One region of the Streptomyces sp. NPDC031554 genome, then DNA from elsewhere that is predicted to be linked to it. Evidence: predicted binding sites of a transcription regulator. Region 1 holds the regulator's gene; each other region holds the start of a gene.
The links. Region 1 encodes HrcA, which represses chaperone genes, less so after heat shock. Its sites were predicted from a motif close to TTNGCACTCNGNNNNNCNGAGTGCNAA; they were not measured.
Positions count from the first base shown of each region.

Region 1 (9,562 bases):
CACGCCCAGGCGGGCGTCGGGGCCGGGGGCGAAGTCGGCGACGATCGACGGCAGGTCGTCCACGCCCTCCAGGTACTCCACGACCACGCCTTCGACGCGCAGGTCGTCGCCCCACACCTTCTCCACCAGCTCGGCGTCGTGCCGGCCCTCCACGTAGATGCGGCCGGCGCGGGCCACCCGGGCGCGGGCGCCGGGCACGGCGACCGAACCGGAGGCGGTCCGGGCGGGCCGCGCCGGAGCCGCCGACGCCGGGCGGACCAGCGTCACGACCCGTCCCTCCAGGAGGAAACCGCGCGGCTCCAGCGGGAAGACCCGGTGCTTGCCGAAGCGGTCCTCCAGGGTGACCGTGCCCGCCTCGCAGCCGATCACCGCGCCGCAGAAACCGGTACCGGCCTCCTCCACCACCAGGCCGGGATCCGCGGGGACCTCGGGGGCGGGTCGCTGCTTCTTCCACGGCGGGGTCAGGTCGGCGGCGTACACACGGCGGTGCGGGCCCGAAGGGCCCTCGCTGGAAGGGCGGTGGCGGGAGACGGGTGGGCGCATTCGAACGACGATAGGAGAAGCTCCGGAGCGGTCACGGCGACACGCCGAAACGCGCGGCCAGCGCGTCCCGTTGGGCCCGGACGAACGCCGCGTCCACCACCGCGCCGTGACCGGGCACGTACAGCGCGTCCTCGCCGCCGAGGGCCAGCAGCCGGTCCAGGGCGGCGGGCCAGCGCGACGGTACGGCGTCGGGCCCGGCCTGCGGTTCGCCGGACTCCTCGACCAGGTCGCCGCAGAAGACGACCTCGGGGGAGCCGGGGCCCGCCGGGACGAGGACGGCGAGGTCGTGCGCGGTGTGGCCCGGACCGACGTTCGCCAGCAGGGCCTGCCGTCCCCCGCCCAGATCGAGCGTCCGCTCGCCGCAGACCGGGTGGCGGGGCCGCACCAGGGTGTCCGCGGCCTCGGTGGCCGCGGTCTCGTCCAGGCCGCACCGCACGGCGTCCGCACGCAGTTCCTCCGCCGCCACCGTGTCCGCCCCCACCGCCGCGTAGACCTCCGCGCCCGCGAAGGCCGCCGCCCCGAGGACGTGGTCGAAATGGGGGTGCGTGAGCGCGAGATCCGTCACACGGTGACCGGCGAGTTCCTCGGCGCCCGCCCGCAGCCGGGTGCCCTCGGCGAGACTCGACCCCGCGTCCACCAACAGGGCCCGCCCCTCCCCGACGACCAGCCCCACCGTGCAGTCCCAGCCGGGCAGCCGGCACCGGCCGACCCCGGTGGCGACCCGCTCCCATCCCAGCTCTTCCCAAGTCACCGTCATACCGCGACGCTAGCCCTGGCGGCCCGGCAGGGCGACCGACCTTGCCCAGGGTGTACCCCACAGCCGTACACTGGGCCGGGGGACGCTGGCACTCGAATGTGAAGAGTGCCAGGCGGGGCACCCGGGGGGACCGGGGACGACTTCTGGAGGTGAGCGCGGATGCTGAGTGAACGCAGGCTCCAAGTGCTGCGCGCCATCGTCCAGGACTACGTCGGCACCGAGGAACCGGTGGGTTCCAAGGCGCTCACCGAGCGGCACAACCTCGGCGTCTCCCCGGCCACGGTCCGCAACGACATGGCCGCCCTGGAGGACGAGGGGTACATCGCGCAGCCGCACACCAGCGCCGGGCGCATCCCCACCGACAAGGGCTACCGGCTGTTCGTCGACAAGCTCGCCGGCGTCAAGCCCATGACGGCCCCCGAGCGGCGGGCCATCCAGAACTTCCTCGACGGCGCCGTCGACCTCGACGACGTCGTGGCCCGGACGGTACGGCTGCTCGCGCAGCTCACCCGGCAGGTCGCCGTCGTGCAGTACCCGTCGCTGACGCGCTCCACGGTGCGGCACGTCGAGCTGCTGTCGCTGGCGCCGGCCCGGCTGATGCTGGTGCTGATCACGGACACCGGGCGGGTCGAGCAGCGGATGGTGGACTGCCCGGCGCCCTTCGGCGAGACCTCGCTGGCGGACCTGCGGGCACGGCTGAACAGCCGGGTCGCGGGCCGCCGCTTCAGCGACGTGCCGCGGCTGGTCGAGGACCTGGCCGACGCCTTCGGGGTCGAGGACCGCGGCACGGTCACGACGGTGCTCTCCACACTGCTGGAGACGCTCGTCGAGGAGAACGAGGAGCGGCTGATGATCGGCGGCACCGCCAATCTCACCCGCTTCGGACATGACTTTCCCCTCACGATCCGCCCCGTCCTGGAAGCCTTGGAGGAGCAGGTCGTCCTCCTCAAGCTCCTTGGCGAGGCGGGGGATTCGGGCATGACCGTACGCATCGGTCACGAGAACGCCTACGAGGGACTCAACTCCACTTCGGTGGTGTCGGTCGGCTACGGTTCGGGCGGCGAGGCAGTCGCCAAGCTCGGCGTGGTCGGACCGACCCGCATGGATTACCCGGGAACGATGGGAGCGGTACGCGCAGTGGCACGGTACGTCGGACAGATCCTGGCGGAGTCGTAGGTGGCCACGGACTACTACGCCGTTCTCGGCGTGCGCCGCGACGCGTCGCAGGAAGAGATCAAGAAGGCCTTCCGGCGGCTCGCACGCGAGCTGCACCCGGACGTCAACCCCGATCCGAAGACCCAGGAGCGGTTCAAGGAGATCAACGCCGCCTACGAGGTGCTGTCGGACCCGCAGAAGAAGCAGGTCTACGACCTCGGCGGCGACCCCCTGTCCCAGGCGGGCGGCGGCGCGGGCGGCTTCGGGGCCGGTGGCTTCGGCAACTTCTCCGACATCATGGACGCCTTCTTCGGCACGGCGTCGCAGCGCGGACCGCGCTCGCGCACCCGCCGGGGCCAGGACGCGATGATCCGGCTGGAGATCGACCTCGACGAGGCGGCCTTCGGCACGACCAAGGACATCCAGGTCGACACGGCGGTCGTCTGCGGCACCTGCAGCGGCGAGGGCGCGGCACCGGGGACCACCGCGCAGACCTGTGACATGTGCCGCGGCCGCGGTGAGGTGTCGCAGGTGACGCGGTCCTTCCTCGGCCAGGTCATGACCTCGCGGCCCTGCCCGCAGTGCCAGGGCTTCGGCACCGTCGTGCCGACGCCGTGCCCGGAGTGCGCGGGCGACGGCCGGGTGCGCTCGCGTCGCACGCTGACCGTGAAGATCCCGGCCGGCGTCGACAACGGCACCCGCATCCAGCTCGCGGGCGAGGGCGAGGTCGGGCCCGGCGGCGGTCCCGCCGGTGACCTGTACGTCGAGATCCACGAGCTGCCGCACGCGCAGTTCCAGCGGCGCGGCGACGACCTGCACTGCACGGTGACCCTGCCGATGACCGCGGCGGCCCTCGGCACCAAGGTGCCGCTGGAGACGCTCGACGGGCTCGAGGAGGTCGACATCCGGCCCGGCACGCAGTCGGGGCAGTCGATCCCGCTGCACGGGCGCGGTGTCACGCACCTGCGGGGCGGCGGACGCGGTGACCTCATCGTGCACGTCGAGGTCCAGACGCCCAACAAGCTGGACCCCGAACAGGAGCGGCTGCTGCGGGAGCTGGCGAAGCTGCGCGGGGAGGAGCGGCCCCTGGGCCAGTTCCAGCCCGGTCAGCAGGGCCTGTTCTCCCGGCTGAAGGACGCGTTCAACGGACGGTGACGCCGACGGGCGGGCGGTGGGGCTCCCCGGCTCCGCCGCCCGCCCCGCCGCCCGTCCCCGCGGGCCCGCTCCTGTGGGCGGTGCCCCCGGTTCCGCGCTTCCCGCCCGGGTCTTCCCGCCCGGGCGGTCTCGTCCGCGGACGCCGGACGGGCTGGTTTCGAACTCGTGCGGACGACGTGACACGATGCCGTCATGTCCTCCGCACTGACCGATCTCCTCCCTCTCCCGATCGTGCAGGCCCCCATGGCGGGCGGCGTCTCCCTCCCGCGGCTCGCCGCCGCCGTGTCCGAGGCGGGCGGGCTGGGCTTCCTGGCCGCCGGGTACAAGACCGCCGACGGCATGTACCAGGAGATCAAGCAACTGCGGAGCCTGACCTCCCGGCCCTTCGGCGTGAACCTCTTCATGCCGCAGCCCGACCATGCCGAGACCGGCGCCGTCGAGGTCTACGCGCATCAGCTGGCCGGTGAGGCCGCCTGGTACCGGACCGAGCTGGGCGATCCGGACAGCGGCCGCGACGACGGCTACGACGCCAAGCTGGCGGTGCTGCTGGACAACCCGGTGCCGGCGGCCTCGTTCCACTTCGGCGTCCCCGCCCCGGACGCGCTGGCCGCGCTGCGCCGGGCCGGTACGGTCACCCTGGTCACCGCGACCACCGTCGAGGAGGCCGTCGCGGTCGAGCGGGCCGGCGCGGACGCGGTGATCGTGCAGGGCGTGGAGGCCGGCGGTCACCAGGGCACCCACCGTGACATCCCGGAGAACGACGGTTCCGGCATCGGCCTGCTGTCGCTGCTCGCCCAGGTCCGGGAGGCCGTCGGCCTGCCGCTGATCGCCGCGGGCGGTCTCATGCGGGGCAGCCAGATCGCCGCCGTCCTCGCCGCCGGGGCGAGCGCCGCCCAGCTCGGCACCGCCTTCCTCGCGACGCCCGAGTCCGGCGCGGCCGCCGTGCACAAGGAGGCGCTCACCGACCCGCTCTTCGTGCGCACGGAACTGACCCGCGCCTTCTCCGGGCGTCCGGCCCGCGGCCTGGTCAACCGCTTCCTGCGCGAGCACGGCCCCTACGCGCCCGCCGCCTACCCCGACGTCCACCACCTCACCTCGCCGCTGCGCAAGGCCGCCGCGAAGGCGGGCGACGCGCAGGGCATGGCGCTGTGGGCCGGCCAGGGACACCGGCTGGCCCGGGCCCTGCCCGCCGGACGGCTGGTGGAGGTGCTGGCGGCCGAAGTCGACGCGGCCGGGACGGTGTCGTCGGGCGGCGCGGCCGAGGCGGGCGGTGCCCGATGACCGCCCCCGTGTTCGTCGTCGAGGAACTGCCGGGCGGCCCGGCCGAGTTCGTGCTGGACGGGCCCGAGGGACGGCACGCCGTCTCCGTGAAGCGGCTGCGGGCCGGTGAGGAGGTCGTCCTCACCGACGGCACCGGCAGCTGGGCGCGCGGCGAGGTCGTCGCCGCCGAGGGCAAGGACCGGCTCGTCGTCCGGCTGGCCCAGGTGACGCGGGAGCCCGCCGAGACGCCGCGGATCACCGTCGTCCAGGCGCTGCCCAAGGGCGACCGGGGTGAACTGGCCGTCGAGACGATGACCGAGACCGGCGTCGACGCGATCGTGCCGTGGGCCGCGTCCCGCTGCATCACCCAGTGGAAGGGCGACCGCGGGCTGAAGGCGCTCGCCAAGTGGCGGGCGACCGCCCGCGAGGCGGGCAAGCAGTCCCGCCGGGTCCGCTTCCCCGAGGTCGCCGACGCCGCGACCACCAAGCAGGTGGCGGCCCTGCTGGCCGGGGCCGACTTCGCGGCCGTGCTCCACGAGGACCGCGACTACGGCAGCGAGCCGCTGGCGACCGCGCCGCTTCCCGCGGACGGGCGGATCGTGCTCGTCGTCGGACCCGAGGGGGGCGTCTCCCCCGAGGAGCTGGCGCTCTTCGAGGAGGCCGGCGCCAGGGCGTACCGGCTGGGGCGCAGCGTGCTGCGGACCTCGACCGCCGGGACGGCCGCCGCCGCCCTGATCCTGGGCCGGACCGGCCGCTGGTCCTGACCGGCCCGGCCGCCGGGCCTCGCCCGTCCGCCTCCGAGAACCAGGTCAGTCCGGCGGGGTATCGGGCACGGTCGTCGCGCGGCTGAGGGCGTCGAACAGGATCCAGCCGTCCACCTCCCGCTCCCGTCCGCCCTCGTGCGGCAGCAGCCGGCGGCGGACGGCCTCGTCGACGAGCGCGCGCACCGTGCCGGGCATGTGCAGGTCGAGGTGGTGGGCGCGGTCGCCGACGCCGCCCGCGTGCGTGTACGCGCCGCCGCCGACGTAACGGCCCTCGCCCTCACGGAAGACGATCCTGGTGCGCGCGCCGTCCCGGATCAGGGTGAGGACGTCCCGGCAGCCCCGGCCGTCCCGGTGCCGGTGCCGGACCGTCCACAGGTAGGCGGTCGTGTCGTCGACGATCAGTTTCCTCGGGCGGCGGCGGTTGCGCATGCGGTCACCGTAGACGGCGGCGGCGGTGCGGCGCATGGCGGTAAGTGCTCTACCGCCGCCCCGCCGACGGTGGCAGGCTGCCCTCCATGGGGGCATGGAGGACGGGGATGCGGGGCCGGACGCGCGGGACGCGTGCGGCGGCGGTGGCGGGGCTGGCGGTCCTGGCCGTGGCCGGCGCGGTGGCGTGCGAGCCCGGCGGGATCGGCTCGGCGGCCGTGGCGTACACCACCGACGAGGCGGCGACGGCCGAGATCGAGCGCCGGGACGTCGACGTGCGGTGGCTGACCTGCACCGCCGAGAACGGCGACGGCGGCGCCTCCGGGGGCCGGGAGACCGTCGCCTCGGTCGATTGCGAGGGGGAGACCGGCGACGGGCGGGACATCACCGTCACCGGCCGCGTCACGCGCGCCGTCGACGGCTCCTGCGTGCGCGGCGACCTCCGTGCGGACGTCGGCGACAAGCAGCTGTTCCGGGTGGGCGGACTCGGCGACTGCGGGTCCGCCACCCCCTCGCCGCTCGCCCCGCCCCACTCCGCGCGGCCCGCCGAACCCGCGCGTCCCACGGTCACCGTGACCGTCACCCGGACCGTCCGGTGCGAGGACGACCCCCGCTGCGGGTCCACCGGCACCAAGTGACCCGCGCGGGCAACCGGCCGGAACCCCTGTCGGTCCACCCCCGCCTTGCCTAGAGTGATCGGGTGACACAGCCCGTGACGCCTGCCGCGTACTTCCGGTTCCCGCACCCGCAGGGCGAGTCGGTGGCCTTCACCGCCGAGGACGACGTGTGGCTCGCGCCCCTCGACGGCGGGCGCGCCTGGCGGGTCAGCGCCGACAACATGCCGGTCACCCTGCCCCGCATCTCGCCCGACGGCACCACCGTCGCCTGGACCTCCACCCGCGACGGCGCCCCCGAGGTGTACGTCGCCCCGGTCGACGGCGGCCCCTCCACCCGGCTCACCCACTGGGGCAGCCCCCAGACCAGGGTGCGCGGCTGGACCCCCGACGGCCGGGTGCTCGTGCTGAGCACCCACGACCAGGCGAGCGGGCGCCGCAGCTGGGCCCGCGCGGTCCCGCTCGACGGCGGACCGGCCACCACCCTGCCGTACGGGCCCGTCGGCGGGGTCGCCCTCGGCCCGCACACCGTGCTGGTGTCCGCGACCATGGGACGCGAGGCCGCCCACTGGAAGCGCTACCGGGGCGGCACGGCCGGCAAGCTGTGGATCGACCGGGACGGCGACGGCGAGTTCACGCGGCTGCACGAGGACCTCGACGGCAACATCGAACACCCGGTGTGGGCGGGCGAGCGCATCGCCTTCCTCTCCGACCACGAGGGCATCGGCGCGCTGTACTCCTCCCTCGCCGACGGCTCCGACCTGCGGCGCCACACGCCCCTCGACACGTTCTACGCCCGGCACGCGGCAGGGGACGGCAGCCGCGTCGCGTACTGCTCCGCCGGTGAACTGTGGATCCTGGACGATCTCGACGGCGCCGAGCCGCGCCGCCTCGACATCCGGCTCGGCGGGCAGCGCACCGACCGGCGGCCGCACCCGGTGTCCGCCGCCCGCTGGCTGGGCTCCGCGACCCCCGACCACACCGCGCGCGGCAGCGCCGTCGAGGTGCGCGGCGCCGTCCACTGGGTCACCCACCGGCACGGCCCCGCCCGCGCCCTGGCCGCCGAACCCGGTGTGCGGGCCCGGCTGCCGCGCACCTTCCGCACGGAGGGCGAGGAATGGGTGGTGTGGGTGACCGACGCCGAGGGCGAGGACGCCCTGGAGTTCGCCCCCGCCACCGGCCCGGCACCGGGCGCCACTCCGCGCCGGCTGGCCGCCGGACGCCTCGGCCGGGTGGTGGAACTGGCCATGGCGCCCGACGGCAGCCGGGCCGCCGTCGCCGCGCACGACGGACGGCTGCTGTTCGTGGAGCGGGAGACCGGCGAGGTCCGCGAGGTCGACCGCAGCGAGGACGGCGACGTCGGCGGCCTCGTCTTCTCACCCGACTCGGCCTGGCTGGCCTGGTCGCACCCCGGCCCGCGCCCGCTCAGCCGGATCAAGCTGGCCAACACCGCGGACCTGTCGGTCACCGAGGCGACCCCGCTGCGCTTCCACGACTACGCGCCCGCCTTCACCCTCGACGGCAAGCACCTCGCGTTCCTGTCGACACGCGCCTTCGACCCGGTCTACGACGAGCACGCCTTCGACCTCTCCTTCGTCGAGGGAGCCCGCCCGTACCTCATCCCGCTGGCCGCGACCACCCCCTCGCCGTTCGGCCCGCAGCGGCACGGCCGCCCCTTCGAGGCCCCCGACAAGGACGAGACCCCCGACAGCGAGGGCACCCCGGTCACCCGGATCGACCTGGAGGGGCTCGCCGACCGGATCGTGCCCTTCCCCGTCGAGGCCGGCCGCTACTCGGGGCTGCGCGCCGCGAGGGACGGCGTGCTGTGGCTGCGCCATCCCGTGCGCGGTGTCCTCGGCGCCTCCCGCGCCACCCCCGACGACCCGGGCCCGAGCACCGAGCTGGAGCGCTACGACCTCGTCCGGCAGCGCCTCGAACACCTCGCCCCCGACGCCGACGCCTTCGAGGTCAGCGGCGACGGCAAACGGCTGCTGCTGCGGTCCGAGGGCAAGCTCAGGGTGGTCCCCGGTGACCGGCGCGCCTCCGGCGACGAGGACAGCGACACCAACCTCACCGTCGACCTCGGCCGGGTCCGCCAGAGCGTCGACCCGGCCGCCGAGTGGCGCCAGATGTACGACGAGACCGGACGCCTCATGCGGGACAACTTCTGGCGGCCCGACCTCGGCGGGATCGACTGGGACGGCGTCCTGGACCGCTACCGCCCGCTCCTCGACAAGGTCGCCACCCGCGACGACCTCGTCGACGTCCTGTGGGAGGTGCACGGCGAACTCGGCACCTCGCACGCCTACGTCGTCCCCGGCGGCCACGGCGGCGGCGCCCGCCAGGGGCTGCTCGGCGCCGACATCTCCCGCCACGACGACGGTGCTTGGCGCATCGACCGGATCCTGCCGTCGGAGACCTCCGACCCCGACGCCCGCTCCCCGCTCGCCGCACCCGGCGTCGCGGTGCGCGCGGGCGACGCCATCCTCGCCGTCGCCGGCCACCCCGTGGACCCGGTCACCGGACCCGGACCGCTCCTCGTCGGCACGGCGGGCAAGGCCGTCGAGCTGACCGTGTCGCCGGCCGGCGGGGGCGAGCCCCGGCACGCCGTCGTCGTCCCCGTCGACGACGAGGAGCCGCTGCGCTACCACGCCTGGGTCGCGGAACGGCGGGCGTACGTGCACGAGACGTCCGGCGGCCGGCTCGGCTACCTCCACGTGCCCGACATGCAGGCCCCCGGCTGGGCCCAGATCCACCGCGACCTGCGGGTGGAGGTGGCCCGCGAGGGCCTCGTCGTGGACGTCCGCGAGAACCGGGGCGGGCACACCTCCCAGCTCGTCGTGGAGAAACTGGCGCGGCGGATCGTCGGCTGGGACGTGCCGCGCGGG
Region 1 is NZ_JBVIKX010000005.1:517,566-527,127, forward strand. Features, by position in the region: gene ACZ5FU_RS16975 (DUF3097 domain-containing protein) at 1-543, opposite strand, end outside; gene ACZ5FU_RS16980 (MBL fold metallo-hydrolase) at 575-1,300, opposite strand; gene hrcA (heat-inducible transcriptional repressor HrcA) at 1,460-2,476, shown strand; gene dnaJ (molecular chaperone DnaJ) at 2,477-3,610, shown strand; gene ACZ5FU_RS16995 (nitronate monooxygenase) at 3,803-4,891, shown strand; gene ACZ5FU_RS17000 (16S rRNA (uracil(1498)-N(3))-methyltransferase) at 4,888-5,634, shown strand; gene ACZ5FU_RS17005 (hypothetical protein) at 5,680-6,099, opposite strand; gene ACZ5FU_RS17010 (hypothetical protein) at 6,150-6,698, shown strand; gene ACZ5FU_RS17015 (S41 family peptidase) at 6,761-9,562, shown strand, end outside.

Region 2 (9,562 bases), on a different contig from region 1:
CGAGGACACGGTGGTCGGGATCTCCGCCTCGGGGCGCACCCCGTACGCGCTCGGCGCGGTGGAGTACGCGCGTTCGGCCGGCGCGCTGACCGTCGGGCTGGCCTGCAACCGGGGCAGCGCGCTGGCCGCGGCCGCCGAACACGGCATCGAGGTGGTCGTCGGGCCCGAACTGCTCACCGGGTCGACCCGGCTGAAGGCGGGCACCGCGCAGAAGCTGGTGCTGAACATGCTGTCGACGATCACGATGATCCGGCTGGGCAAGACGTACGGGAACCTGATGGTCGACGTGCGGGCCTCGAACGAGAAGCTGCGGGCCCGCTCGCGGCGGATCGTCGCGCTGGCGACGGGCGCGGACGACGCGGAGGTCGAGCGGGCCCTCGACGCCACCGGCGGCGAGGTGAAGAACGCGGTCCTCGTGCTGCTCGCCGGGGTCGACGGGCCCTCGGCCACCCGCCTTCTGGAGGAGTCCGGCGGTCATCTGCGTGCCGCGCTCGCCGCCGCGCGCCCCTGACCCGCACGCTCAGCAGGTGCCTACCGATGACCGTGCCACCGCCGCCGCGCTCCTGCCCCTGGTCGGCGGCCCCGCGAACGTGACCTCCGTCGCCCACTGCATGACCCGGCTGCGGCTGGGCCTCGCCGATCCGTCACGGGCGGACGAGGAGGCGCTGCGGGCGGTGCCCGGGGTGCTGGGGCTCGTCGTGGACGGCGGCGCGTACCAGGTGGTGCTCGGACCGGGGGTCGTCGTACGGGTGACGGCGGCCTTCGAGGAGCTGGTCGACGCCGAGCCGACGGTGGCGCCGGAACCGGCGGCACCGGGTGCGGAGCCGAAGGGCGGGCGGCGACGGCGCGACGCCACACCCGGCAGGGCCGCCCTGCGCCGCCTCGCCGCCGTCTTCGTGCCGCTCGTCCCCGCCCTGATCGGCTGCGGCGTCCTGGCCGGCGTCAACGGGCTGCTGCTCAACAGCGGCCGGCTGCCGTGGCTGACGCCCGCGCTGGCCGCCGTGGCGTCCGCCTTCATGGCGCTGATCGCGGTCTTCGTCGGCGTCAACACGGCGAAGGAGTTCGGCGGCACACCCGTGCTGGGCGGGGCGGTGGCGGCGATCGTGGTGTATCCGGGCGTCGCGAAGGTCACGGCGTTCGGGGTGCCGCTCGCCCCCGGGCAGGGCGGGGTCCTCGGCGCGCTGGCGGCGGCGCTGCTGGCGACGCGCGTGGAGAGGTGGTGCCGGGGCCGTACCCCGGCGGCCCTGGACGTGCTGGTGACCCCGACCCTGACCGTCCTCGTCGCGGGCCTGGCCACGCTGTACGGCCTGATGTGGGCGGCCGGCGCGGCCTCGGCCGCCATCGGCACGGCCGCGGACTGGCTGCTGACGACGACGGGCGTGTTCGCCGGCCTGGTCCTGGGCGGGCTGTTCCTGCCGCTGGTGATGCTGGGCCTGCACCAGGCCCTCATCCCGATCCACACCACGCTCATCGAACAGCAGGGCCACACCGTGCTGTTGCCCGTCCTGGCGATGGCGGGCGCGGGCCAGGTGGGCGCGGCCCTCGCGGTCTACGTCCGGCTGCGCCACGACACCCCGTTGCGCACGACGATCAGATCGGCCCTCCCCGCCGGCCTGCTGGGCGTCGGCGAACCCCTCGTCTACGGCGTCTCGCTCCCGCTGGGCCGCCCCTTCCTCACGGCCTGCGTGGGCGGGGCGGCCGGCGGGGCCTTCGTCGGCTTCTTCGCGATGCTCGGCGACCGGGTCGGCGCGACCGCGATCGGCCCGTCCGGCTGGGCCCTCTTCCCCCTGCTCGCCGGGAACCGGGGCTGGGGCACCCTCCTCGGCGTCTACGCGGGCGGGCTGCTGACGGGCTATGCGGTCGGCTTCGCCGCCACCTGCCTCTTCGGCGTCACCGACCGCGTCCTGGCCGCCGCCGGTTCCGGACGCCCCGCCGACGACCCGCCCGGTGACCGGTCGCCCTCGCGATCCGGCCGGTGAACCCGCCCGGGCCCGGCCCGGAACACCCCGGGCGCGCCCCGGCTCGCCGCCGGGGTGTGCGACGGTTGGAGTCACCGGTGCCGCACGACCGCGCGCCCGGGCCGCGGAGAAGCCCGCGGCGGGACCGCGCACCGGGGCGGCGCGCCGCACGACGGCACACCGCGGGAGAGCGCACCGCGGGACAGCACGCCGCAGGAAACGGAGACGCCCGTCATGAACCACGCCCAGCTCACCCACCTGGGCCGCGCCCTGCGGCTGCTCGGTGAGCACGGGGACGCCCTGACCGCCGACACCCCCGACGCCAAGCTGCACGAGGTCAAGGCGGATCTGCGGCGCGCCCTGGAGCTCCTGGAGGAGGGCGTGACCTCGGCCGCGCCCAGCACGCGGTGCGCCGAGCACCCGAACGGACCCGTGGACAAGGCCGCCCCCGACCTGTGCCTGCTGTGCGAGACCCGGCGGCGGGCGGCCCGGCGCGCCGAGTTCAACGGCCCCGCCCCGCAGACCCCGCACCCCACCGCCCCGTCCCGCTACGGCACCCGCGGCGACCGCCCCCAGCCCCAGCAGCGCTGGCTGCCGGAGCTGTGGAACGGCCAGGAGTGGCAGCTGTGCGGCACCCCCCGGCGCGACCGCCGCGAGGCCGAGCTGTACCTCGCCGCCCTGCGCCGGGGCTCCCGCCCCGCCATGGCCTACCGCCTGGTGCACGAGTTCACCGACTACGAGGTGCTGCGCGTCTGGGGGGTCCCGGTGAAGGTCGACATCGAGCCCCTGGGCAACCTGTAGGCCGGCCGCATCCCGGCGCCCGGCCCGCCCCGGCCGGCGTCAGCTCAGGGTCTTGAGCGACGCCGCGTCGTAGGGCTTCAGCTCGTCCAGGCGGCCGGCCAGGACCTTGGCGGCCCACTCCGGGTCCTGGAGCAGCGCGCGGCCGACGGCCACCATGTCGAACTCGTCGCGCTCCAGCCGTTCGAGCAGGTCGTCGAAGTTCTTGACGGCGGAGCCCTCGCCCTGGAAGGCCTTGAGGAACTCGCCGTCGAGACCGACCGATCCGACGGTGATGGTGGGCCGGCCGGTCAGCTTCTTGGTCCAGCCCGCGAGGTTGAGGTCGGAGCCGTCGAACTCGGGGACCCAGTAGCGGCGCGTGGAGGCGTGGAAGGCGTCGACGCCGGCCGCGGCGATCGGGGTGAGGATGGCCTCCAGCTCCTCCGGGGTCTCGGCGAGGCGCGCGTCGTAGGCGTCCTGCTTCCACTGCGAGTAGCGGAAGACGACCGGGAACTCCGGCGACACGGTCTGGCGCACGGCGGCGACGATCTCGGCCGCGAACCGGGTGCGGGAGACCGGGTCGCCGCCGTAGGCGTCGGTGCGGCGGTTGGTGCCCGCCCACAGGAACTGGTCGACCAGGTAGCCGTGGGCGCCGTGGATCTCCACGCCGTCGAAGCCGATGCGCTCCGCGGCCGCCGCGGCCTCGGCGAAGGCGCCGATGACGTCGTCCAGGTCGCGCCGGGTCATCACCTTGCCGGTGCCCTCGGTGCCGTCCGTGCGCACGCCGGAGGGGCCGACGGCGGGGGCGTCCGCGACGGGCGGCTGGCCCTGCTCGCGCACCATGCCGATGTGCCACAGCTGCGGCATGATCGTCCCACCGCCCGCGTGCACGGCCTCGGCGACCTTCGCCCAGCCCGCCAGCTGCTCCTCCCCGTGGAACCGCGGCACCCGGTCGCTCTGCCCGGCCGAGTCGTGGCCCACGTACGTGCCCTCGGTGACGACGAGTCCGACACCGGCGGCGGCCCGGCGGCCGTAGTACGACGCCACGTCCTCGCCGGGGATGCCGCCGGGCGAGAACATGCGGGTCATGGGGGCCATGGCGATGCGGTTCGGGACGGTCAGGCCGTTGAGGGAGACGGGGCGCGCGAGGATCTCGGCGGCGCGGGCGGCGGCGGGGGTGGCGGTCACGGCAGGGGACTCCTCGGAGAGGTCACGGCGGACGTCGAGCGGCGGACATTCCGGACGGTATGTGCACGTGCAAGCACCGTCCTTCCCTCTCAACGGCGCCGCCGCCCCCGCCATTCCGCCCGCTCCCCCGCCGCCCCTGTGATCCGGACCACGCCGACGGGACCGCTCCGCCCCGCGGAGCCGGCGTCCGAAACGCCCGAGGGCGGCACCCCCCGCCTCGGTGGGGAGTGCCGCCCTCGGTGGAAACCCGAGCCCGGATCAGGCTCAGAAGTCCATGTCACCGCCCGGCATGCCGCCGCCGGCCGGGGCCGCGGCCTTCTCCGGCTTGTCGGCGATGACGGCCTCGGTGGTGAGGAACAGCGCGGCGATCGACGCGGCGTTCTGCAGCGCGGAGCGCGTCACCTTCGCCGGGTCGATGATGCCCTCGGCGATCATGTCGACGTACTCACCGGACGCGGCGTTCAGGCCGTGACCGACGGGCAGGTTGCGCACCTTCTCGACGATGACGCCACCCTCGAGACCACCGTTGACGGCGATCTGCTTGAGCGGGGCCTCCAGGGCGAGCTTCACGGCGTTGGCGCCGGTCGCCTCGTCACCCTCGAGGTCGAGCTTCTCGAAGACCGAGGTGGCCTGCAGCAGGGCCACGCCACCACCGGCGACGATGCCCTCCTCGACGGCCGCCTTCGCGTTGCGGACGGCGTCCTCGATGCGGTGCTTGCGCTCCTTGAGCTCCACCTCGGTGGCGGCGCCGGCCTTGATGACGGCCACGCCGCCGGCCAGCTTCGCCAGACGCTCCTGGAGCTTCTCGCGGTCGTAGTCCGAGTCGCTGTTCTCGATCTCGGCGCGGATCTGGTTGACCCGGCCCGCGACCTGCTCCGAGGAGCCGGACCCGTCGACGATGGTGGTCTCGTCCTTGGTGATGACGACCTTGCGGGCCTTGCCCAGGAGGTCCAGGGAGGTGTTCTCGAGCTTGAGACCGACCTCCTCGGAGATGACCTCGCCACCGGTGAGGATGGCGATGTCGTTCAGCATCGCCTTGCGGCGGTCGCCGAAGCCCGGGGCCTTGACCGCGACGGACTTGAAGGTGCCGCGGATCTTGTTGACGACCAGGGTCGACAGGGCCTCGCCCTCGACGTCCTCGGCGATGATCAGCAGCGGCTTGCCCGACTGCATGACCTTCTCCAGGAGCGGGAGCAGGTCCTTGACGTTGGAGATCTTGGAGTTCGCGATCAGGATGTACGGGTCGTCGAGGACGGCCTCCATACGCTCCATGTCGGTCGCGAAGTACGCCGAGATGTAGCCCTTGTCGAAGCGCATGCCCTCGGTGAGCTCGAGCTCGAGACCGAAGGTCTGCGACTCCTCGACGGTGATGACGCCTTCCTTGCCGACCTTGTCCATGGCCTCGGCGATCAGCTCGCCGATCTGGGTGTCGGCGGCGGAGATGGAGGCCGTGGAGGCGATCTGCTCCTTGGTCTCGACATCCTTCGCCTGCTCCAGCAGGGCACCGGAGACGGCCTCGACGGCCTTCTCGATACCGCGCTTGAGGGCCATCGGGTTGGCGCCGGCGGCCACGTTGCGCAGACCCTCGCGCACCAGGGCCTGGGCCAGGACGGTCGCGGTGGTCGTGCCGTCACCGGCGACGTCGTCCGTCTTCTTCGCGACTTCCTTGACCAGCTCGGCGCCGATCTTCTCGTACGGGTCCTCGAGCTCGATCTCCTTGGCGATGGAGACACCATCGTTGGTGATCGTGGGGGCGCCCCACTTCTTCTCGAGGACGACGTTGCGGCCCTTGGGGCCGAGCGTCACCTTGACGGCGTCCGCGAGCTGGTTCATGCCGCGCTCGAGGCCGCGCCGCGCCTCCTCGTCGAACGCGATGATCTTGGCCATGTGAAGTGGTCCCTCCAGGACTGGGGGTGATTCCTTCGGACCGCGCCCGCGCCCGCGACGGACGGCTCGCCGGCCCCGTGGTTCCTTGCCCCACCTGGCCTGCGGGCCTCACCGACCCGGTCCTTCGTTGTCACTCTCACCTTCAGAGTGCTAACGCAATGATTAGCACTCGCCTGTGCCGAGTGCAAGCGCCTCACCGGGATACGCAGGTGAACGGGGGGTGGCGGCGGACGCCGGCGGGCGCTCGCGCCCGGTCGCGGACACGACGAAGGGCTCACACCCGGGAGGTGCGAGCCCTTCGTCGGTGGAACGGAAGAACGTCGCTGCAAGTCGGCGCGTGCTTCAGCCGGTCGCGAGCCGGACCATGTCCGCCTGCGGCCCCTTCTGACCCTGCGAGATCTCGAAATCGACCCGCTGGCCCTCTTCCAGGGTGCGGTATCCGTCCATCTGGATCGCGCTGTAGTGGACGAAAACATCCGCACCACCGTCGACCGCGATGAAGCCGTACCCCTTCTCCGCGTTGAACCACTTGACGGTGCCCTGAGCCATGCCTAACTCCCCTATTACTGGCCCTTGCACAGATCCGCGCTTCGCGGATCCGGGTCAGACCTCACCCCCCAGTTGGTTGGGGGCGTGCGCCGGAACGCGTCGACCGCGGCCGAATGTATCTGTCCAACTGCCCTCTGCAACAGGTCAATCGGGCGAGAATTCTGGACGCGGAGAGTCCGCGGAAGAGTGAGAGTTCGCCCGGATCCAGGGCAAGTCGGGCCCCACAAAGGGAATCAAAGGCGCAAAACACATGCACACTTTGGCTACTTCTCATCGCCCGCCCCGGCGGAACTCATATGCGGCCGGCATGCGAGGGGCGGCGCGTTCCCCAACTCTACCGCGCTCAACCACACTGAATTGCCCCCTCCGCTTCTCTCGCGGAGGGGGCAATTCGATGAACTCTCGGTCATTGACATTACCGACGGTTACTACCGGCGGGTACGGAACACCGCTCAGCCGCCGGCCACGGCCGGGATGATGGAGACGCCGGCGCCGTCCGGGGTCGCCGTGTCCAGCCCCTGCTCGAAGCGCACGTCGTCGTCGTCGACGTAGACGTTGACGAACCGGCGCAGCTTGCCCTGGTCGTCCAGGACGCGGGCGGCGATGCCGGTGTGGTTCTTCTCCAGGTCGGTGATGACCTCGCCGAGGGTCGCGCCCTCGGCCGGGACCTCGGCCTTGCCACCGGTGTAGGTGCGCAGGATGGTCGGGATGCGGACGGTCACGCTCATGCGAGGCCAGCCTCTCGGAAGGAGTCCAGGGTGGGACGGATCGTGGCGGTGAGGCCGGTGCCGGCCACCGCGTCGAGGGTCTTGAGGCCGTCCCCCGTGTTGAGGACGACGGTGGTCTTCGTCGGGTCCAGCAGACCGTTCCCGATCAGCTTCCTCGTCACGCCGACCGTCACACCGCCGGCGGTCTCCGCGAAGATGCCCTCGGTCCGCGCCAGCAGCTTGATCGCGTCGACCACCTGCTCGTCGTCCACGTCCTCCACGGCGCCGCCGGTGCGGCGCGCGATGTCCAGGACGTAGGGACCGTCCGCCGGGTTGCCGATGGCGAGGGACTTGGCGATGGTGTTCGGCTTCTGCGGGCGCACCACGTCGTGGCCGGCCTTGTAGGCGGCGGAGACGGGGGAGCAGCCCTCGGCCTGCGCGCCGAAGATCTTGTACGGCTTGTCCTCGACGAGGCCGAGCCCGATCAGCTCCTGGAGCCCCTTGTCGATCTTCGTGAGCTGCGAGCCGGAGGCGATCGGCACGACGAGCTGGTCGGGGAGCCGCCAGCCGAGCTGCTCGCAGATCTCGTACGCCAGCGTCTTGGAGCCCTCGGCGTAGTACGGCCGCAGGTTGACGTTGACGAAGCCCCAGCCCTCGCCGGCCGGGTCGCCGATCAGCTCGGAGCAGAAGCGGTTCACGTCGTCGTAGTTGCCCTCGATGCCGACGAGTTCGCCGCCGTAGATCGCGGCCATGACGACCTTGCCCTGCTCCAGGTCGTGCGGGATGAACACGCAGGAGCGGAAACCGGCGCGGGCGGCGGCGGCGCCGACGGCGCCGGCCAGGTTGCCCGTGGAGGAGCAGGACAGGGTGGTGAAGCCGAAGGCGCGGGCGGCCTCGATGGCCTGGGCGACGACACGGTCCTTGAAGGAGTGCGTCGGGTTGCCGGAGTCGTCCTTGACGAACAGCTTGCCGGGGTCGACGCCCAGCTCGCGGGCCAGGTTGTCGGCCTGGACGAGCTTGGTCCAGCCGGGGTTGATGTTGGGCTTGTCCGCCACGTCGGCCGGGACGGGCAGCAGCGGCGCGTAGCGCCAGATGTTCGCGGGGCCCGCCTCGATGCGCTTGCGGAGCTCCTCGGTCCCGTAGGACGAGAAGTCGTACGCGATCTCGAGCGGGCCGAAACACTCCTCGCAGGCGAAGACCGGGCCGAGGGGCACGCGGTGTCCGCACTCGCGGCAGGAGAGCGCCGCGGCGGGACCGAGGTCGACGGAGTTCGTGGTGCTTGCAACTGTCTGCGCAGCCATGTGAGGCGAGGCCCTTTCTCCTCATCTTCCTCACGACGCATCTCGCCGTGAGACGGATTTGGCACCTTCCCTAGCCGGGAGCCTCGCCACATCGGTGTGACGCGTGGGCGGTCACACCTGGCGGCGCGCGCGGCTGGAGGGTTGCCGGGGCTTCATCGGGCCGTATCCCTCTGCCCCTCTGGATGAGCGGTATGAAGTTGTGAACAGCGGCCACCTCGGACATGCGATGGTCATCCGCGTTGTTCAAGACTGTAACCGAAGGCCAGGACAGTTGAGACAGACGTCCGAACCGCGAGATGGATCACATGGTCACCTCCCGTGCACCGCGTGTGATCACGACAGTGAGGAGCCGCAGACCGTGCTGAAGGAAGCCGAGACCTGGCTGGCCACCCGCTCCTGGTCCGTGACCGACCGCCCGCTGCACCGCGTCCTGGCCGCGAAGCGCGCCTCGGGCCAGTCGGTGTCCGTCGTCCTGCCCGCCCTGAACGAGGAGGAGACGGTCGGCGACATCGTCGCGGTCGTCCGCCACGACCTGATGCAGCAGGTCCCCCTCGTCGACGAGATCGTCGTCGTCGACTCGGGCTCCACCGACCGCACGTCGCAGGTCGCCGCGGCGGCCGGGGCGCGCGTCGTCCACCGGGACGAGATCCTGCCCCGGATACCGGCCGTGCCCGGCAAGGGCGAGGTGCTGTGGCGGTCGCTGCTCGTGACGAGCGGGGACATCGTCTGCTTCGTCGACGCCGACCTCAGGGAGTTCTCCTCCGACTTCGTCTCGGGGATCGTGGGCCCGCTGCTCACCGACCCCGGCGTGGACCTGGTCAAGGCGATGTACGACCGCCCGCTGGGCGGCGCCGCGGGCCAGGGCGGCCGGGTCACCGAACTGATGGCCCGCCCCCTGCTCAACATGCACTGGCCGCAGCTGGCCGGCTTCGTGCAGCCGCTCGGCGGCGAGTACGCGGCCCGCCGCGGCCTGCTGGAACGACTCCCCTTCCCCGTCGGCTACGGCGTGGAGCTGGGCATGCTCGTCGACGCCCTGCACCTGGTCGGTCTGGACGCCCTCGCCCAGGTCGACGTCGGCGTCCGCAAGCACCGCCACCAGGACGGACAGGCGCTCGGCCGGATGGCGGCGGCGATCTACCGCACCGCGCAGCTCCGGCTGGCCCGCGGGCACCTGATCCGCCCCGCCCTCACCCAG
Region 2 is NZ_JBVIKX010000004.1:477,954-487,515, forward strand. Features, by position in the region: gene murQ (N-acetylmuramic acid 6-phosphate etherase) at 1-511, shown strand, start outside; gene ACZ5FU_RS14145 (PTS transporter subunit EIIC) at 528-1,979, shown strand; gene ACZ5FU_RS14150 (hypothetical protein) at 2,193-2,759, shown strand; gene ACZ5FU_RS14155 (NADH:flavin oxidoreductase) at 2,799-3,923, opposite strand; gene groL (chaperonin GroEL) at 4,188-5,810, opposite strand; gene ACZ5FU_RS14165 (cold-shock protein) at 6,153-6,359, opposite strand; gene ACZ5FU_RS14170 (MoaD/ThiS family protein) at 6,812-7,087, opposite strand; gene thrC (threonine synthase) at 7,084-8,367, opposite strand; SAM riboswitch class I at 8,386-8,556, opposite strand; gene ACZ5FU_RS14180 (glucosyl-3-phosphoglycerate synthase) at 8,726-9,562, shown strand, end outside.
Region 2: the regulator HrcA is predicted to act here: its motif matches at 5,973-5,999, upstream of groL (chaperonin GroEL).

Region 3 (9,562 bases), on a different contig from region 1:
TCTCCAGGGCGGAGCGGGTGACCTTGACCGGGTCGATGACGCCGGCCTTGACCAGGTCGCCGTACTCGCCGGTCGCGGCGTTGAAGCCCTGGCCCTTGTCCAGCTCGGCGACCTTGGAGGTGATGACGTAGCCCTCCAGGCCGGCGTTCTCGGCGATCCAGCGCAGCGGCTCGACGGCGGCGCGGCGGACGACGGCGACACCGGTGGCCTCGTCGCCGGTCTTGTCGAGGTTGCCCTCGAGAACCTTCACAGCGTGGACGAGCGCGGAGCCACCACCGGAGACGATGCCCTCCTCGACCGCGGCGCGGGTCGCGGAGATGGCGTCCTCCAGGCGGTGCTTCTTCTCCTTCAGCTCCACCTCGGTGGCGGCGCCGACCTTGATCACGCACACGCCGCCGGCCAGCTTCGCGAGGCGCTCCTGGAGCTTCTCGCGGTCCCAGTCGGAGTCCGTGTTCTCGATCTCGGCCTTGATCTGGGCGACGCGGCCCGTGACCTCTTCGGAGTTGCCGGCACCGTCGACGACCGTGGTGTCGTCCTTGGTGACGGTGACGCGGCGGGCGGAGCCGAGCACGTCGATGCCGACCTGGTCGAGCTTGAGGCCGACCTCCTCGGAGATGACGGTGGCGCCGGTGAGGACGGCCAGGTCCTGGAGCATCGCCTTGCGGCGGTCGCCGAAGCCGGGGGCCTTCACCGCGACGGCGTTGAAGGTGCCGCGGATCTTGTTCACGACCAGGGTCGACAGGGCCTCGCCCTCGACGTCCTCGGCGATGATCAGCAGCGGGCGGGAGGAGTTGGTCTGGATGACCTTCTCCAGCAGCGGCAGCAGGTCGGCGATGGAGGAGATCTTGCCCTGGTTGATGAGGATGTAGGGGTCCTCGAGGACGGCCTCCATGCGCTCCTGGTCCGTCACGAAGTACGGCGACAGGTAACCCTTGTCGAAGGCCATGCCCTCGGTGAAGTCCAGCTCCAGACCGAAGGTGTTGGACTCCTCGACGGTGATGACACCGTCCTTGCCGACCTTGTCCATGGCCTCGGCGATGAGCTCGCCGACCTGCTGGTCCTGGGCGGACAGCGCGGCGACGGCGGCGATGTCGGACTTCTCGTCGATCGGGCGGGCCGTGGCGAGCAGCTCGTCGGAGACGGCCTTGACCGCGGCGTCGATGCCCTTCTTGAGCAGGGCGGGCGACGCGCCGGCGGCGACGTTCCGCAGGCCCTCGCGGACCAGCGCCTGGGCGAGCACGGTGGCGGTGGTGGTGCCGTCACCCGCGATGTCGTTGGTCTTGGTCGCCACCTCCTTCACCAGCTGCGCGCCGAGGTTCTCGTACGGGTCGTCGAGCTCGACCTCGCGGGCGATGGTGACACCGTCGTTGGTGATGGTGGGGGCGCCGAACTTCTTGTCGATGACGACGTTGCGGCCCTTGGGGCCGATCGTCACCTTGACCGTGTCGGCAAGCTTGTTGACGCCGCGCTCGAGGGCGCGACGGGCGTCCTCGTCGAACTTCAGGATCTTCGCCATGGGAGCGGTTCAGCCCTCTCGGAAAAAGTGGGAGAAACGAACTGCGCCCCCGGCACCCGGCTTCACAAACACGCGGGGCCAGGAGCGCAGTTCACTGCAAAACTGGGTGAATTACTTCTCGATGATCGCGAGCACGTCGCGAGCCGAGAGGACGAGGTACTCCTCGCCGTTGTACTTCACCTCGGTGCCGCCGTACTTGCTGTAAAGGACGACGTCGCCGACCTTGACGTCGAGCGGCAGGCGCTCGCCGTTCTCGAAGCGGCCCGGGCCCACGGCGAGGACGGCGCCCTCCTGGGGCTTCTCCTTCGCGGTGTCCGGGATGACCAGGCCAGAAGCCGTGGTCTGCTCGGCGTCGAGCGGCTGGACCACAATGCGGTCCTCGAGCGGCTTGATGGCAACCTTGGAGCTGGTGGTCGTCACGATCCGACCTCCCCCTTCGGAGATCTCACGGGGTTAACTGTCTGAGGTGGCGACCAGGTGGATCCGTCGTCGCGGGTGCCGGACCTGCCCGTCGCGTAGTTGGCACTCTCCAGTGGGGAGTGCCAGGACTGAGACTATGACCGCGATTAGCACTCGGTCAAGCGGAGTGCCAATGCCGTGCGTCGCGCGTGCCGGAATCCGGGTCGGGATCCGGGCCGTGCGGGAAGCCGACGCCCGGTACCTGGTGCCCTGTGCCCTCTGCCCGGCGCCCGGTGTCACCGCGGCAAGGGGAGCCCTCAGAGGTAGTCCTCCAGTCGGCCCACCGTCAGGCCCTGTTCCTGGACGCGCCGCAGCAGCCTCGTCGTGCGTTCCCGCAGGCTCGGCCCCCGGGTCCCGTCGGGGTCGACGGCGACGACGTCCCCGGGGCGCAGGCGGCGGGAGCCGTGGGTGTAGGTGAGGTCGGCGGGGCCCATGGAGGCCCGCCAGAGGACGACGGCGGTGATCCCGCAGTCGGCGGCCGCGCGCAGGGTGGTCGCGTCGTACGTGCCGTAGGGCGGCCGGAACAGGCGGGGGCGCAGGCCGAAGCGGGCCCTGAGCTTGTCCTGCTGGCCGCAGATCTCGGCGCGCTGGCCCGCGTAGGGCAGGCCGCGCAGGGCGGCGTGGTCGAGGGTGTGGTTGTGGAGGCCGGCGCCGACCGACCGCAGCCGGGCGAAGTGGGCGTAGCCCGGGCCCACCACGCTGTCGGTGAGGAACATGCTGACAGGGAGGCGCAGTTCGCGGACCATGGTGACGAAGCGGGGGTCGCGTTCGGCGCCGTCGTCGTAGGTGAGGAAGACGACCTTGTCGCGGGTCGGGACGCGGTCGACGACCGGCGGGAGCGCGGGGCCGGCCGAGCCGCCCGCGAGGGGGCCCGCCACCGGCGTGCGGGTGGGAACGGGAGCGGGGGCGAGCGGGGCGGCCAGACCCCAGCGGCGGTACGGCCGCTCCGCGACCGGCGGGTGCGGGCGTGCGGTCCGCCCGGCGTCCGCTCCCGTGGGCGGCCCCGTGGAGCGTGCCCGGTCCGTCGCCGTGCGGCCCGGGTGCCCGATCGGGTCGGCCGGCCCGGCGCAGCCGGTCAGCGCCACCGCGAGGGCCACGACGGACGTGAGCGGCGCGGTCCGCCTCCTCACAGGTAGTCCTCCAGCCGGGCCACCGCGTAGCCCTTCTCGGTGACCAGGTCCAGGAAGCGGCGGACCATGTCGGGCATGGTGCCCTTCCAGTCGGCGCGGCCGCGGAAGTGGGTGAGGACGATGTCGCCGGGGTGGAGGTCGCGGTCCCACTCGCGGTAGTCCCAGTGGTCGGCGAAGACCTCCTCGTTCCACAGCGGCGCGTACTTCACTCCGCAGGTCTTCGCGGCGCGCAGGGTGTCGCGGTCGTAGTTGCCGAAGGGCGGGCGGAAGAGGGCGGGGCGCCTGCCGTAGCGCTTCTCGATGACGTCCTGCATGCCGCAGATCTCGCGCTTCTGGCCGCTGTAGGAGAGGGCGGGCAGGTAGGGGTGGTGGAGGGTGTGGTTGTTCAGGGTCACCCCCGCGTCCCGCATCCTCGTGAAGTAGCCGTAGTCCTCCTTGACGAGGTAGTCGCTGAGGAAGGCCGTGTAGGGGATCTTCAGGTCGCTCATCATGCGCAGGAACGCCGGGTCCTTCTCGGCGCCGTCGTCGATGGTGAGGAAGACGATCTTGTCCTCGGTGGGGACGGTGGTGAAGACCGGCGGGAGGCCCAGTTCCTCGTGGCCGTCGACCTCGAAGCCCTGGCGGGTGGTGATCCTCGGCTTCGTCGCGGGCGGGGCGGGGGGTGCCAGGGGGACCTTCCGCAGTCGCCAGCGGGCGGCGGCCGCGGTCCGGGCGGCGTGCTCGGCACGCAGTCCGGCGGCGTAGGCGCGCAGGGCGTCGGCGGGCTGTCCCTGGAGCGGCTGCCGGCCGGGGGCGGGACGGCCGGCAGCCGGGGTGCCGGAAGCACAGCCGGAGGCGAGGGCGGCCACGGCGAGGACCGCGACGCCGGTCCTGACCCCCACCCGCCGCATCCCCTTTTTATAGTTTTGTACGACTGATCCTGATCCCATGGCGCCGGATCCTCGCAGTCGCGTCCGCGCGATCCGGCCCGACACCTCCGCCGGAGGCGCACCATCCACCGACTGGCCCACAATGACCCGGTGAACGACCTCGCCCCGCTCCTCACCCCCGAGGGCCGCGCCCTCCTCGACGCCGTGCGCGGCACCGCCCCGGCCGACGAACTGGCCGTCGCCACCAGGCTGCGCCGCGACCATCCCGCCGAGCTGGTCTCGGCGGCGCTCGGACAGGCCCGGCTGCGGCAGCGCGCGGCGGCGAAGTTCGGGGCCGGGGACGCGGAGCGGATGTTCTTCACCCCGAACGGGGTCGAGCAGTCGACGCGCGCGAGCGTCGCCGCCCACCGCGCCGAGCGGATGCGGTCGCTCGGCGTGGCCTCGGTCGCCGACCTGTGCTGCGGGATCGGCGGCGACGCGATCGCGCTGGCCCGCGCGGGGATCAGGGTGCTCGCCGTGGACCGCGACCCGCTGACGGCGGCGGTGGCGCGGGCCAACGCCGAGGCGCTGGGGCTCGCCGCTCTGATCGAGGTGCGCGAGGCGGACGTCACGGAGGTCGACACGGACGGGTACGACGCCGTGTTCGTCGACCCCGCGCGGCGGGGCGGCCGGGGACGGATCTTCGACCCGGAGGCCTACTCACCGCCGCTGTCCTGGGCGGTCGGGGCGGCCCTGAAGGCCCCGCACGGCGCGCTGAAGGTCGCCCCCGGCATCCCGCACGAGGTCGTGCCCGCCGGGGCCGAGGCCGAGTGGATCTCCGACGGCGGGGACGTGAAGGAGGCCGTGCTGTGGTTCGGCACCGAACCGGGCGCGGTGCGCGCCACCCTCCTGCCCGGCCCGCGCACCCTGCTCGGCACCGGCCTGCCCGACCCCGCGGTGCGGCCGGTGGGGCGCTACCTGTACGAGCCGGACGGCGCCGTCATCCGGGCCCACCTGGTGGCCGAGGTCGCCCGGGACCTGGGCGGCGGCCTGGTCGACGAGACCATCGCCTACGTCACCGCGGACACCCTGCGGCCGACGCCGTACGCCACCGCCTACGAGATCACCGACCGGCTGCCCTTCAACGTCAAGAAGCTCAAGGCGCTGCTGCGGGAGCGGGGGGTGGGGATCCTCACCGTGAAGAAGCGCGGTTCGGCGGTGGAGCCGGAGGAACTGCGCAGGAAGGTCAAGCCTCAGGGACCGCACTCGGCGACCGTGTTCCTGACCCGGGTCGCGGGGGCGCCGACGATGCTGGTCGGCCACCCGGCGCTCGTCGGTCACCCGGCCTGAGCGGCGCGGCGCAGCAGCAGCTCCCGTTCCCGCGCGTTGCCGGTCAGCCGCGCGGCCCGCTCGAACTCCGCGGACGCCTCCGCCGTACGGCTCAGGCGCCGGAGCAGGTCGCCGCGGACGCTGGGGAGCAGGTGGTAGTCGCGCAGGGCCGGTTCGGCGGCGAGGGCGTCGACGATCCGCAGGGCCGGTTCCGGTCCCTCGGCCATCGACACGGCGACCGCCCGGTTGAGTTCGACCACCGGGGACGGGGCGCGGGCCGCGAGGAGGCCGTAGAGGGCGGCGATGGCACGCCAGTCGGTCTCCTCGTAGGAGTACGCGTGCGCGTGGCAGGCGGCGATGGCTGCCTGGAGGACGTACGGGCCGGGCGGGCCGCCGGCGGTGGCCCCGGCCCGGCCGAGGGCGGTGATGCCGCGGGCGACGAGCAGGCGGTTCCAGCGGCGGCGGTCCTGGTCCGCCAGCAGTACCGGGGTGCCGTCGGGGGCGGTGCGGGCGGCCGTGCGCGAGCACTGGAACTCCAGCAGCGCGGCCAGGCCGTGCACCTCGGGCTCCTTCGGCATCAGGGCCGCCAGCAGGCGGGCCAGCCGCAGGGCGTCCTCGCACAGCCCCGGACGCAGCCAGTCGTCGCCCGCGGTGGCCGCGTACCCCTCGTTGAAGATCAGGTAGATGACGTCGAGGACGGAGCCGAGCCGGGCCTCGCGATCGGGTCCGTACGGCACCTCGAAGGCGACGTTCTTCCTGGCCAGGGTGCGTTTGGCGCGGACGATCCGCTGGGCGACCGTCGGCTCGGGCGCGAGGAAGGCACGCGCGATCTCGGCCGTGGTGAGTCCGCCGAGGAGCCGCAGGGTGAGCGCGGTGCGGGCCTCGGCGGACAGCACGGGGTGACAGGTGGTGAAGACGAGACGGAGCAGGTCGTCGTCGATGTCCTCGGGGTCGGAGGGCTCGGGCGCGGGTGCCGTGGTCTCCAGGTCCCGGCCGATCTCGGCGAGTTTGCGGGCGTACGTCTCCCGGCGGCGGACCAGGTCGACGGCGCGGTGCCGGGCGGTGGCGGTGAGCCAGGCGCCGGGGTTGTCGGGGACGCCCTCGCGGGGCCAGCGCTCCAGCGCGGCCACCAGGGCGTCCTGCGTGAGTTCCTCGGCGATGCCGACGTCCCGGACGATCCGGGCGACGGCGGCGACGACGCGGGGCGACTCCAGGCGGAAGACGGTCTCCAGGGCTGCCGTGGCGGTGCGGGGGCCGGCGGTGGGCTGTCGGTTCACAGCCCACCATCGAACACCTTCCGGGGGCCGCGGGGAAGCGGCTCCGGCCCGCCCCGGCCTCACCCCGGCCTCCCGCCCCGGTCTTCCCCGCCGGCCTCCGCGCCCGGCCTCAGCCCTCCGCGATCTCCCGGACCTCCAGGGTCATGGTCCAGTCGTCGCCGTGGACCTTCAGGAAGCGCTTGGACCACTCGATCGCCTCGGCCATGTCCTTGCACTGCATGAGCGCGTAGCCGCCGACGACCTCCTTGGTCTCGGTGAAGGGGCCGTCGGTGACGGAGAGCTCGCCGCCGTTCAGGTGGACGCGGGTGCCCTGCTCGGAGGGGAGCAGACCGCCCGTGTCGAGCATGACGCCGGCCTTGGTGATCTCCTCGATCAGCTCGCCCATCCGCTGCATCAGCTCGGGGCTCGGGCCGCCGGCCGGCCTGGTCGACTCGTCGATCTTCACGAGGGACAGGTAGCGGGGCATGGTGACTCCTCGGGTGGTGCGGGCCGGGCTCCTCCCGGCCTCTCACCCGTACGTCGAACGGGGAACGGCCGGATCGACACCCCCGACGGAAAACTTCGGGATTTTTTTTCCGGGACGGGGATCGGGCGACGGGAACCAGGGTTCAAGGGGCGGGAACCAGGGGGCGGTGGCCGGCGAACAGGGCCGGGAACCAGGATCCGGAGAGCGGGGATCAGGCCCGTCCGAGCGTTTCCCACAGGTCGCCCGCCCCGGGCTCGTCGGGGACGACCCGGTTGGGGTCCGAGGGGGCCGGCACGACCGGCATGGTGACGGTGGTGACGTTCGCGGCGGACAGGCCCTCCAGGCTCCGGGCGAGTTCCGTCAGTTCGGTGAGGGAGTCGAGGCCGGTGTCGGTGGTGAGGCTGCCGGTGGCCGCGTCGGCGACCCGGTAGAGCCGGGCGGGGTCGGTCAGCAGGTCGGTCGTGGAGATCTGCTCCAGCAGGGCCTTCACCAGGGTCTGCTGGAGCCCGATGCGGCCGAGGTCGCTGCCGTCGCCGATGCCGTGCCGGGTGCGGGCGAGGGCGAGGGCCCGGGTGCCGTCGAGGTGGTGGGTGCCGGCCGCGAGGCTGAGACGGCTGTCCTCGTCCTCGATGTCCTCGGTGGTGGTGACGGTGACCCCGCCGAGCGCGTCCACGAGTTTCGCGAAGCCGGCGAAGTCGACCTCGACGAAGTGGTCCATGCGGACACCCGTGAGCGACTCCACGGTCTTGACCGCGCAGACCGGACCGCCCAGCGCGTAGGCGCTGTTGAACATCGCGCCGCGGGCGGCCTCGGTCGAGCCGCCGGAGGGCAGCGGGCAGGAGGGGCGGGTGACGAGGGTGTCGCGCGGGATGCTGACCACTGTGGCGCCGGTGCGGCCGGCGTCGACGTGCACGACCATCGCGGTGTCGGAGCGGGCCCCGGAGCTGTCCCCGCCGCCGAGCTCCCGGTTCTCCTCGCCGCTGCGCGAGTCCGAGCCGAGGACCAGGACGGTGACGGCCCCGGTGGGCAGTGGGGCGGCGGAGGCGGTGCCGGACGGGGTGGTGACCGCGCGGGCCGGACGGTCGTCGCCGAGCGCGCTGTCGACGTCGACGCCGCGGATGTTGTCGTTCAGGTGCCAGTAGGCCCAGCCCGCCGCGGCCGCGCCCAGCACCAGGGCGCCGGCCAGGGTGAGGCCGACGGCCTTGAACGCTCTCGACCGCCGGCCCCGCCGCCCTCCCCCGCTCACCCCCTCGGGCCCGGCCCCGGGCGTGCCGCCGTGCGCGTCCCCGTGTCCGTTCGCCTCGTGCTCGCTCGCCTCGTGTCCCGTCACAGAGGGGAACGTACGTCCGCATGATGAGCGGAATGTGAGGAACGGCGCAGCGAACAGACTTTCTTCGGAAAATCTTACGATTGAAGTGTCACGTTCACCCCAGAGTCACCGTGGGCACCGGATTGCTCCCGCTCCACGACCCGTTGAACCCGAAGGTCACCGAACCGCCGTCGGGAACCGTCCCGTTGTACGAGGCGTTGGAACAGGTGACGGCCGCCAGCGGCGTGTCGGCGGCGTGGGCGGTACCGGCGGTGATCAGCGCGCCGACGGCGGCCGCCCCGGCCGGCAGGGCGGCCGGCCTGGCACGGAGCGACGGACGCGGGCTCCTCCTCGGCGGAGCCGACGGGGCCGGGGGCGCCCCCTCCGGACGGGGACCCGTCCTCGACGGGCGGGAGGACGGAACGGGACGGGAGGATCTCATGACGGGCGCCTCCGAAAGTTTCGGCTGTGCAACCGATTGACTTCGGAGGAGTGTGGAGGCGTCCCCACCACCCGTCAACACGTCACCTTCCGGCCAACGGCGGCGCCCCCGTGCTCGCCCGCACCACCAGACTGGTCGCCAGCTCCACCCGGGTCGCGGCGGGCGCGTCCCCGGAGCGCCCCAGCTCCAGCACCAGCCGGGCGGCCGCCTCGGCCATCTCCGTCAGCGGCTGCCGTACGGTCGTCAGCGGCGGGCCGACCCAGCGGGCCACCGGCAGGTCGTCGAAGCCGACCACGCTCACGTCCTCGGGGATGCGCAGCCCGAGTTCACGGGCGGCCTCATAAAGGCCGAGCGCCTGCAGGTCGTTGCCCGCGAACACGGCGGTGGGCCGGTCGGGGCGGGCGAGCAGCTCGCGGCCGAGCCGGTAGCCGGTCTCGTGGTGGAAGTCGCCGGTCCTGATCATCTCCGGGTCGACCGGCAGCCCGGCCGTCTCCAGGGCCGCGCGGTAGCCGTCGAGCCGGGCCCGGCTGCACATCATCTGCGGGGGCCCGCTGACGGCCCCGATCCGCCGGTGGCCCAGTTCGACCAGGTGCCGGGTGGCGGCGAGGCCGCCCTGCCAGTTGGTGGCGCCGATGGACGGCACGTCGGCGCCGGGATCGCCCGCCGGGTCCATCACCACGAACGGGATGGACCGGCTGGTGAGCAGCGCCCGCTGGGACACGTCGAGCCCGGAGAGCACGAGCACCACGCCGTGCGGCCGGCGCGCGGCCACCTGGTCGGCCCAGC
Region 3 is NZ_JBVIKX010000001.1:996,506-1,006,067, forward strand. Features, by position in the region: gene groL (chaperonin GroEL) at 1-1,516, opposite strand, end outside; gene groES (co-chaperone GroES) at 1,628-1,936, opposite strand; gene ACZ5FU_RS04340 (polysaccharide deacetylase family protein) at 2,233-3,105, opposite strand; gene ACZ5FU_RS04345 (polysaccharide deacetylase family protein) at 3,102-3,995, opposite strand; gene ACZ5FU_RS04350 (class I SAM-dependent methyltransferase) at 4,125-5,303, shown strand; gene ACZ5FU_RS04355 (RNA polymerase sigma factor) at 5,291-6,559, opposite strand; gene ACZ5FU_RS04360 (YciI family protein) at 6,669-7,025, opposite strand; gene ACZ5FU_RS04365 (LCP family protein) at 7,237-8,271, opposite strand; partial or broken gene ACZ5FU_RS04370 (cellulose binding domain-containing protein) at 8,450-8,572, opposite strand; gene ACZ5FU_RS04375 (LacI family DNA-binding transcriptional regulator) at 8,859-9,562, opposite strand, start outside.
Region 3: the regulator HrcA is predicted to act here: its motif matches at 2,083-2,109, upstream of groES (co-chaperone GroES).